DNA from 4 places in the Rhizobium sp. Root1204 genome. Region 4 is predicted to be linked to each of the others. Evidence: predicted binding sites of a transcription regulator. Region 4 holds the regulator's gene; each other region holds the start of a gene.
The links. The regulator LexA, encoded in region 4, represses DNA repair genes until DNA is damaged. The targets are predictions, from matches to a motif close to TGTTCNNNNTGTGTTCNG.

Region 1: the regulator LexA is predicted to act here: its motif matches at 1,140-1,157, upstream of ASC96_RS19520 (PA0069 family radical SAM protein).
Region 2: the regulator LexA is predicted to act here: its motif matches at 1,233-1,250, upstream of ASC96_RS30350 (UvrD-helicase domain-containing protein).
Region 3: the regulator LexA is predicted to act here: its motif matches at 1,368-1,385, upstream of ASC96_RS20290 (ImuA family protein).

What each region holds. Positions count from the first base shown of each region.
Region 1 is NZ_LMCZ01000023.1:190,491-192,694, reverse strand. Features, by position in the region: gene moaB (molybdenum cofactor biosynthesis protein B) at 1-146, shown strand, start outside; gene ASC96_RS34290 (hypothetical protein) at 254-382, shown strand; gene ASC96_RS19525 (hypothetical protein) at 467-1,003, opposite strand; gene ASC96_RS19520 (PA0069 family radical SAM protein) at 1,226-2,204, shown strand, end outside.
Region 2 is NZ_LMCZ01000043.1:217,617-219,820, reverse strand. Features, by position in the region: gene ASC96_RS30360 (efflux RND transporter periplasmic adaptor subunit) at 1-568, opposite strand, end outside; gene ASC96_RS30355 (carboxymuconolactone decarboxylase family protein) at 778-1,188, shown strand; gene ASC96_RS30350 (UvrD-helicase domain-containing protein) at 1,292-2,204, shown strand, end outside.
Region 3 is NZ_LMCZ01000025.1:10,556-12,759, reverse strand. Features, by position in the region: gene ASC96_RS20290 (ImuA family protein) at 1,444-2,202, shown strand; gene ASC96_RS20285 (DNA polymerase Y family protein) at 2,120-2,204, shown strand, end outside.
Region 4 is NZ_LMCZ01000034.1:396,461-398,664, reverse strand. Features, by position in the region: gene ASC96_RS34095 (hypothetical protein) at 1-90, shown strand, start outside; gene ASC96_RS23205 (hypothetical protein) at 150-470, opposite strand; gene lexA (transcriptional repressor LexA) at 734-1,444, shown strand.

The sequences.
Region 1 (2,204 bases), on a different contig from region 4:
CCTTCATCTTCGTGCTGCCGGGCTCGCCCGGCGCCTGCAAGGACGCCTGGGACGGCATCCTCAAGCAGCAGCTCGACTACCGGCACATGCCGTGCAACTTCGTCGAGATCATGCCCCGGCTGGACGAGCACCTGAAACGCGGCTGACCGCCACTTTTCAAACGGCCCAATCCTTCCTGTTCCATTCGTAACAGCGCGCCACGATGCAGCATCGTAGAACTGTCCTCATCGGGAGACGGAATGAGGAGGACAGAATGGCAGGCTCACCCACCGGTGATGCGACCTCCCTCCCCATCCAGATCTCGGCAGACAGCATGAAGGCGGCGGATTTCACGTTTCGAAAGCCGTCCCGCAAAGCGATACGACGCGGCGGCTGGGTTTGACGCGGCAAGCCATTTTAACGGTTCATTTTTTCATGACGGCAGGGCAGGTCCGAAAGGGCCTGCTCTTTTTGCGGTGGGCCGCGCCTACAGGTTTTCCGCACCCGGGCGGTTGGCGATGGCCACCCATGCCGGCACCAGTTCGCTGCCAAGCTTGCGTGCCGCCCGGCCATTGGCAAAATCAGCAAGCTGCATCGATGTTTTGGCGATCGCTGCCGCCTGCTGTTTCGATAGCAGCAATCCCTGTTCCAGCGGTGCCGGACGGGTGACGATGCGCTGCAGGAATGGCCGGCGATACTGCCTCGAAGGTGAGAAACGCGCCGGCATCTTGTTCAGCGACATATATTCCGCCACGTCGTCGATCCAGCGCCCCGCCGGCCTGGCGCCTGCTTCAAGCAAAAGCAGCCAATTGCCACGCGCGGAACGGACGATGTCGGTCATGTCCCAGCTCGTACAGAAACGGGCGCCCGCAGCATCTGCCACACGGCTCGAACCATCCTGTGAGGCATGATCGAGAATAATCACGTCGCTCACCAGCCCTTCCACGGCACCCGCCACCAGCGCCGAAAGTGTCTGCGCCAGTTCAGCTTCATTATCGCGGGTTTCGGTGATGATCGTCAGCATTGCCGTCCATACCGCATTGCACACAAATTTTCCACACGCCCTTCTTCCCCGGGCGATTAACTTTTGATTCATGATGAATGCACCGGCATTCGCACCCAGGAACGATTACCCGTATCCGAGCCATGCATCGGATTTTTGTTCTTGCATTGTTCTCATTTTCGCGATAGGAAAATAATCAGAGGACATCGGAGAGTCTGTACCGACTGTCTCCCGGAGAAACCCATGAACGAGCTGTCTCAGATCAGGCAGGGCGCTTTGGCGCCTGCCAATACGGCAGATATGGCCGAAGCGATGATTGCCAGCTCCGGGCTGCGCATCGAGATCGACCGGCGGCGTGGACGTGGCGCGGCGATCAATTCGTCCGGCCGGTTCGAACAGGTGTCGCGGCAGCTCGAAGATGACGGCTGGGATTCACTGGAGGACCTGCCGGTCTTCAAGACCGAAGTCCAAGTGGAGAAACCGCGTTCGATCATCAGCCGCAACGATTCACCCGACATTCCTTTCGACCGCTCCGTCAACCCCTATCGGGGATGCGAGCATGGCTGCATCTATTGCTTCGCCCGCCCGACCCACGCCTATATGGGCCTGTCGCCGGGGCTCGATTTCGAGGCAAAGCTGTTTGCCAAGCCGGACGCTGCAAAGCTGCTGGAGCGGGAACTGGCCAAGCCCGGCTACAAGGTCCGTCCGATCGCCATCGGCACGAATACCGATCCCTACCAGCCGGTCGAGAAGGAATGGCGGATCATGCGCCAGATTCTCGAAGTTTTGAAAGCCGCTGATCATCCGGTGATGATCGTCACCAAATCGGCGATGGTGATGCGTGACATCGATATCCTGGCCCCGATGGCTGAGAAAGGCCTGGCGAAAGTCGGTCTGTCGGTGACGACGCTCGACCGCAAGCTTGCCCGCCTGATGGAGCCACGGGCCTCGACGCCATCCAAGCGGCTGGAAGCCATCAAGGCGCTGTCCGAAGCCGGCATTCCCTCAACGGTGATGATGGCGCCGGTCATTCCGGCCCTCAACGACCATGAGATCGAACGGGTGCTGGATGCGGGCAAGACCGCTGGAGCAACGAGTGCGAGCTACGTGCTGTTGCGCCTACCGATCGAAGTCAGCCCGCTGTTTCGCGATTGGCTGCTGCGCAATTATCCGGATCGCTACCGCCACGTCATGTCGCTGGTCCGCTCGATGCGCGGCGGCA
Region 2 (2,204 bases), on a different contig from region 4:
CGAGTTCCGCCGTCTGCAGCGCAAGCTCAGCCGCCTGCATGGCAAATTCGGCTTCACGCAGGATGGCAACCGAGACGGCATTGCCAAGCTTGCGGTTGCGCTCGACCTTTTCACGGGCGCTATCAAGGGCGACCTTGGCTTGCGCGGCAGCGATCTTCTGCTCGTCGCTGTCAAGCTTGGCGATGACCTGCCCCTTTTCGATGCGGTCGCCGGATTTCACCAGAATTTCCGTCAGATTACCGGTCGCAAGCGGTGTGACGCTGACCGACAGGATGGCCTCGCCGGTGCCGATGGCATTCAGCCGATCGTTGACAACAGCCGTATCGGCTGGCTGGGTGACGACAAGCGGCGCACCACCGCCCTGACCGCGCCCCTGGCTCCGGCCAGCCTGCCCTTGTGCTTCACCCTGCTTGGCACCGTCCGCCGGTTTCGCGACATAAGCCAGCAATTGCTCGGGCACGCCCACCTTGGCCAGCATTGCAGTGGCACCCGGCACGAAGCGAACCCAGACGCCAAGGCCGACGGCAAGAATGACCAGGCAGATCAAAAGCTGCTTCCAAAGCCGCATGCAAAACTCCAATTGATTAAGCGGGTTTCGGCCACACTGGCGCGCGAACCCCGTTCCTGCGGCAACTATCCCTTTTTGCTGCATTGCAGGCAATGCTAGAATGCCTTCATTACGCAATTGTAACAAAAGCCCTTTTCGGTCCCTCGCGCCCTTCCCGGCGCTCGACAGCACGTCCTCGCGGCTCTAACCTTGGCTGATCGGAGGGCCTCATGAGCACCATCGCAAAACACCACGATTCGGAATCCAATCCTCGCGTCAAAGCCGTCTTCGACGACATCCGCGCGACCCGCAAATCCGATTTCATCAACAATATGTGGCACTATCTCGCCTTCGATGCCGATCTGCTCGAAACCACCTGGGCCGAGGTCAAAGCCGTGATGGCAACGCCGTCGGCGCTCGATCCGCTCGTGAAAGAGATGCTCTACATCGCCGTCTCCGTCACCAATGGCTGCGGCTACTGTGCACATTCGCATACGGCAGCCGCCAAAGCCAAGGGCATGACGGCCGAACAGCACGCCGATCTGCTGCGTGTCATCGCCCTGGCCGCCAAGACCAACCAGCTCGCGACCGCTCTGCAGCTCCCCGTCGATCCAACCTTCGATGCCGATCATCGACCCTGATCGCGGCCAAAAAGCGGTTGTCTCCACAGGCAAGCTGGACATTCTGGAATAAAAGCAGAACGGAATTCTGGCCTTTCGGCTCCGAATCACTACATTGAGCCGCATGAGCAATGGTTTTGACGATATTCCCTTCTTTGATGAGGAACCGGCGCCGCGTCCACAGCGTGGCCTGAGCCCGCAACCGGCCCCGCCTGCCCCTGCTAGCGGCATCGCTGCGCGTGCCATGGCCGCCCGGGACCAGCACCGTGCGCCCGATTATCTTTCCGGCCTCAACCCGGAACAGCGCGAAGCCGTGGAAACGCTGGACGGCCCGGTTCTGGTGCTGGCTGGTGCGGGCACCGGCAAGACCCGCGTGCTCACCACCCGCATCGCCCATATCCTCGCCTCCGGCCGCGCTTTCCCCTCTCAGATCCTCGCCGTGACCTTCACCAACAAGGCCGCCCGCGAGATGAAGGAGCGTGTCGGCGTTCTCGTCGGTGGCGCCGTCGAAGGCATGCCGTGGATGGGCACATTCCACTCAATCGGCGTCAAGCTCCTGCGCCGCCATGCCGAACTGGTCGGCCTGAAATCCTCCTTCACCATCCTCGATACCGATGATGTCGTGCGGCTGGTCAAGCAGTTGATCCAGGCCGATGGCATTGATGACAAGCGCTGGCCTGCCAAACAGTTCGCCCAGATGATCGATGGCTGGAAGAACAAGGGCCTTGGCCCTGCCGAAATCCCCGAAGGCGACGCCCGCTCGTTTGCCAATGGCAAGGGCCGCGAACTCTATGCGGCCTATCAGGCCCGGCTGATGACGCTGAACGCCTGCGACTTCGGCGATCTTTTGCTGCATCCGATCCGCATGTTCCGCACCAATCCGGATATCCTGCGCGAATACCACGACAAATTCCGCTATATCCTCGTCGACGAATACCAGGATACCAACACCGCTCAGTATATGTGGCTGAGACTGCTCGCCCAACGGCCGAAGGGCGTGCCGCAGAACGTCTGCTGCGTTGGTGACGACGACCAGT
Region 3 (2,204 bases), on a different contig from region 4:
GTGAAGTGCCGTGCTTGCATCAACTAACATGCGAGCGATAGCCTTGCCGAAACGGGACCCGAACGGGGAACCGACGCTTTGGTTCCCGTGCTGTCATTTCCGTCACGCTGAAGAATGAGAGGCCTATCGCAGTTCCAGCATATGCTCGTCCGCTGCCGGGAGGAACAAAGGACGGCACTGGGACCTGAGTTTTGAAGGCCACGGGCCGGCAACAACCAGCCTATTCAAGAGAAGGGCCACCCTTCTTGATATCCTGGCCGATTGGAATCAACGTACGGTCCGTGAGATCTTTGGAGAGTTGTTCGTTCGACTCCCGGATTGGTGGCTCGAGCTTAGGGTCGGCCTTCTGTGCCGGAAGTTTTGGGGCCATTTTGGGATCAACACTATTGTCACGTCTGTGATCGGGCATTGTTCACTCCTGGTGGTCGTTAGGATGCTGTGGGCGTGAAGCGCGAACTATTTGCCGCAGGTTGGGTTCCAACATCGTGCATGGATTTTTCTTTCAAGACCCGACGAGCCTGCAATGAGCGTGCGAGAATCGACGCCGCAAGTTTATTTGAGAGGGCTCAGACGACTGGTAAACGACATCGTCCTTCCGTTGTGATCATCGACATTGCCGATGATACGGGAATTGTCTCAGCGACTCACGAAGAATTCAACACGTCAAAATTGCATGTTGCCGGCTTCGGCAGAGCCTAGTCAGCCAAGGCACACAACGAACACGCAGATCTCAATGCTGCTTGTGTTCGCGGTACCAGTTGCTCAGCGCATTCTTGGTTGGGTAGCCCAGTTAGCGGATCTGCGCCTTAACGCGCTTGCCAAGCTTGATATAAAGCTGACGTCGCATAGCCAGAAGAGCTATGAAGCGTTTTCGCCGGGGGTAGTCGGTCCCGCCTACCGCGTTGCGGCGCTATGCTAAGGCTCCTGCGGCTACCCGTTTTCCGGCCAAAGCGCGTCGAGAATTCCCGCTTTCCCGGCCTTTCCGGCCGGCGCTATGCTGAAAGCTCCCATGCTCTTCTTTCTTTTTCAGGCTCGCTCCCAAGGTTTGGCGAGCCGGTGTAACCCGCCGTGGCACGATCTCGTGGAATTCTGTTCGCACGGGACCGACCAGCCGCCAATCGCCATCCGCACCAGATTTAGACACCGAGTTTGAGGCTATTATCTGCATTATTTGCACGTTGCAGCATGGATGGTTTCGCACCCCTCCGTTTCGGATCGCACGAATCTGGGGAAATTGTAAAAATGAGTCGGCGGAGTGACTTAGCTAAGACCTGTTTAGAGGCCTGATTCGTCTCAACATTCGGCCAACGGCGCTTTAGTGGAGCCTAAACAAGATCGCTTAGACCAGCTTGACTCTTTCTCTGGCTGGGAACAAAAGAGGAACGTCAACAATTTTCGGGGACATGAAGTCCATGCAACGCGAGCCGGGGAGGTCCGTGAACGATGTCGCGCGCCAGCAATCCTCGGGTCATCGAGGAGCTCAGAGATCGTATCGCAAACCTTGAGGGCGGCGCGACGAAAAACGCCGTCGTGTTGCCGTTCGGCGTTCGGGAGATGGATGAACGTCTGCCGGGTGGCGGCCTTCCTTATGGCGCTCTTCACGAAGTCGCAGGTGGCGGCGCCGGTACGGTAGACGGAGCAGCAGCCGCCTTGTTCGCAGCCGGCATTGCCGCGCGCGCGAAGGGCAAGGTCCTTTGGTGCCTGACGAGACCTGACCTGTTTTTCCCGGCTATCGCCCAGGCAGGCTTACATCCCGACCGCGTGATCTTCTGCGAAGGCGACAAGGAGGAGGACGTGCTGGCGTCCATGGAAGAGGGGCTCTCCTTCGGTGGCTTGGCAGCTGTGGTGGGCGAACTGGTTCGATTGCCGATGGTGGCATCCCGGCGGCTGCAGCTGGCTGCCGAAAAGACGGGAACCATGGGGCTCGTTGTCCGCAGATGGCGGCGGCAGACGGAAGCGTCGGACTTCGGCAATCCGACGGCCTCGACGACGCGATGGAGGGTGAGCGTGATTCCGTCGGAGGAACTGCCAGTGGCAGGGGTCGGACGGGCCCGATGGCTGTTGGAATTGATGCGCGTGAAAGCAGGCGAGTGTGCTGAGTTTGAAATAGGAGCCTGTGATGCCAAGGGTCGTGTGTGTTTACTTCCCCAATCTGCCAACAGACCGGATACGGCGACATGGAGAGGGAGCCGTGCCAGCTGATC
Region 4 (2,204 bases):
CTCGTCCTGTCGCACGACCTTGCCTTCGTCCGGCGAAAGAGGCGGCGGCTTTCGGTCTGGTGGGCGCGCAAATGGCCTGCTTCCAGCTAGGAAGCTGGACGTAAGCCCTTCTCCCGATTCGGCAGAGGCTTGCGCCGGATCCGATCCGCTTATCCGCCTGAGCCTGTCTGTGGCGTCGGGTCCTTGTCCGCAGGTGCCATTTGCGCCGGATCGACCGGAGTTTCCTGCGTGGCCGGAGCGCCATTGTTCGGGGCAGGCAGCTTTTCCTCAACCTTGGTCGCAGCGTCGTTGTCTGTGCTTTCGCCAAACACTTCCGCACCGGCCCAGGCGAGCATTGCAAGGACCACGCCGCAGATGAGTACCATCAGCACCGGCCGGCCCAAAAAGCCTTGACGGGCCTGCACGCCGCTCAATTCCACGGTTTTCTGCATATCGGCATCGGAAGCGCGCTCATCGGTGTATTTCGCCATCAAAGCCTCCTCGGACGGCATCCGGAGCAGGCCGTCCATCGCATTGTTTCGAGATAAACCGAAACGGTACCGGCGGCGCAAAGGTTCCAACAGATAGCTTCCCGCGATGAATGGCAGGCGGAATGCTGAGTGGAAAGGAGCCGCTATGCAGCACGATTTTCTGTTGCGTTGAAAACACTCACGAATTTTAGGGACTTGCGGAACACATATGGAACAGATAGTGTTCGTTCTTGATTTGTTTCTAGATTCTGGAGTGATCGTTCATGCTGACCCGCAAGCAACAGGAACTGCTTCTGTTCATTCACGAAAGAATGAAGGAATCGGGCGTACCGCCATCGTTCGACGAGATGAAGGATGCACTGGATCTTGCGTCGAAATCCGGCATTCATCGGCTGATTACAGCGCTTGAGGAGCGAGGCTTCATCCGGCGTCTGCCCAACCGGGCGAGGGCGCTGGAAGTGATCAAGTTACCAGAAGCCTATACCACGAGCCTTCAGCCAAAGCGCGGCTTTTCACCGAGCGTCATCCAGGGCAGTCTTGGTACACAACCGGCACCTGCCGCACCCGTCAAGGCCGCCGCAAACAACGATACCGTCTCCATACCTGTCATGGGCAGGATCGCCGCCGGCGTACCGATCTCCGCGATTCAGAACAATACGCATGATATTTCCGTGCCGCTCGAGATGGTTGGGACCGGTGAGCACTACGCACTTGAAGTGCGCGGTGATTCGATGATCGAGGCGGGCATTCTCGACGGCGACACGGTCATCATCCGCAATACGAACAGTGCCAGCCCCGGTGAAATCATCGTCGCCCTGGTTGATGACGAGGAAGCGACATTGAAGCGGTTTCGCCGCAAAGGCGCCTCGATCGCGCTGGAAGCCGCCAACCCTGCATATGAGACGCGGATTTTTGGACCGGACCGGGTCAAGATACAGGGAAAACTCGTCGGGCTGATCCGCCGTTATCATTGATCTGATATCACTTCAGCTATGGCAGCTTAAAGGAGTGGGGAAGATTGCGTGATTTGTAGACATGGCTGCAAACCTGTCACCGTCCGGCGCGACGATAGTTTTGCCCCCTGAAAGATAATGCCTTAGCGACCTCATGAACCGACCGGAGCACTCTAAATCATGAGTAGCGGCGGAAATAAGGGACATGATTTTTCCTTCAATACGCCCGATTAACGGGCTGTAAGCCTATGAATTTTCAATGCGGCTTGCGCATCGGCAAATGTTGCCGTTCCCCTATCGCACCCTATTTTTGGAACCTATTTAGTAGGATTTCGTTGACCTATCGGCTCTATTCGTGGACGGAACCCAGGAGGCCAATGTGAGAACCGTTTTTACAAAAGTTTTGGTCGTGGCATTGATGGCCACAGTCATTTCGACTGTTCAGGCACCAGCATCGTTGGCCCAATCCTTGGACATATACATCGGACGCGACAGTCCCGCAGTTGAATACAGAGACCGGCGATACAATAATGAGTATCGTCCGCGCAGCAATTGCAGTGAACGGCAGGCAATCCGCCGTGCCTATCAGTACGGAATGCGTGATCCCGGCATCCGCTCGATAAACCGGCGCCTTGTTGTCGTTGACGGCATTGGACGCCGTGGCGAATACACTGTCTTGAAACTTGCAAACCGCCAGGGTTGCCCGCGCGTCAATTGAGACGTGGACAGATAATGCGGATCGCTCCAGCCAAGAGCTGAACGATTGGCATCGTTAGGGAAA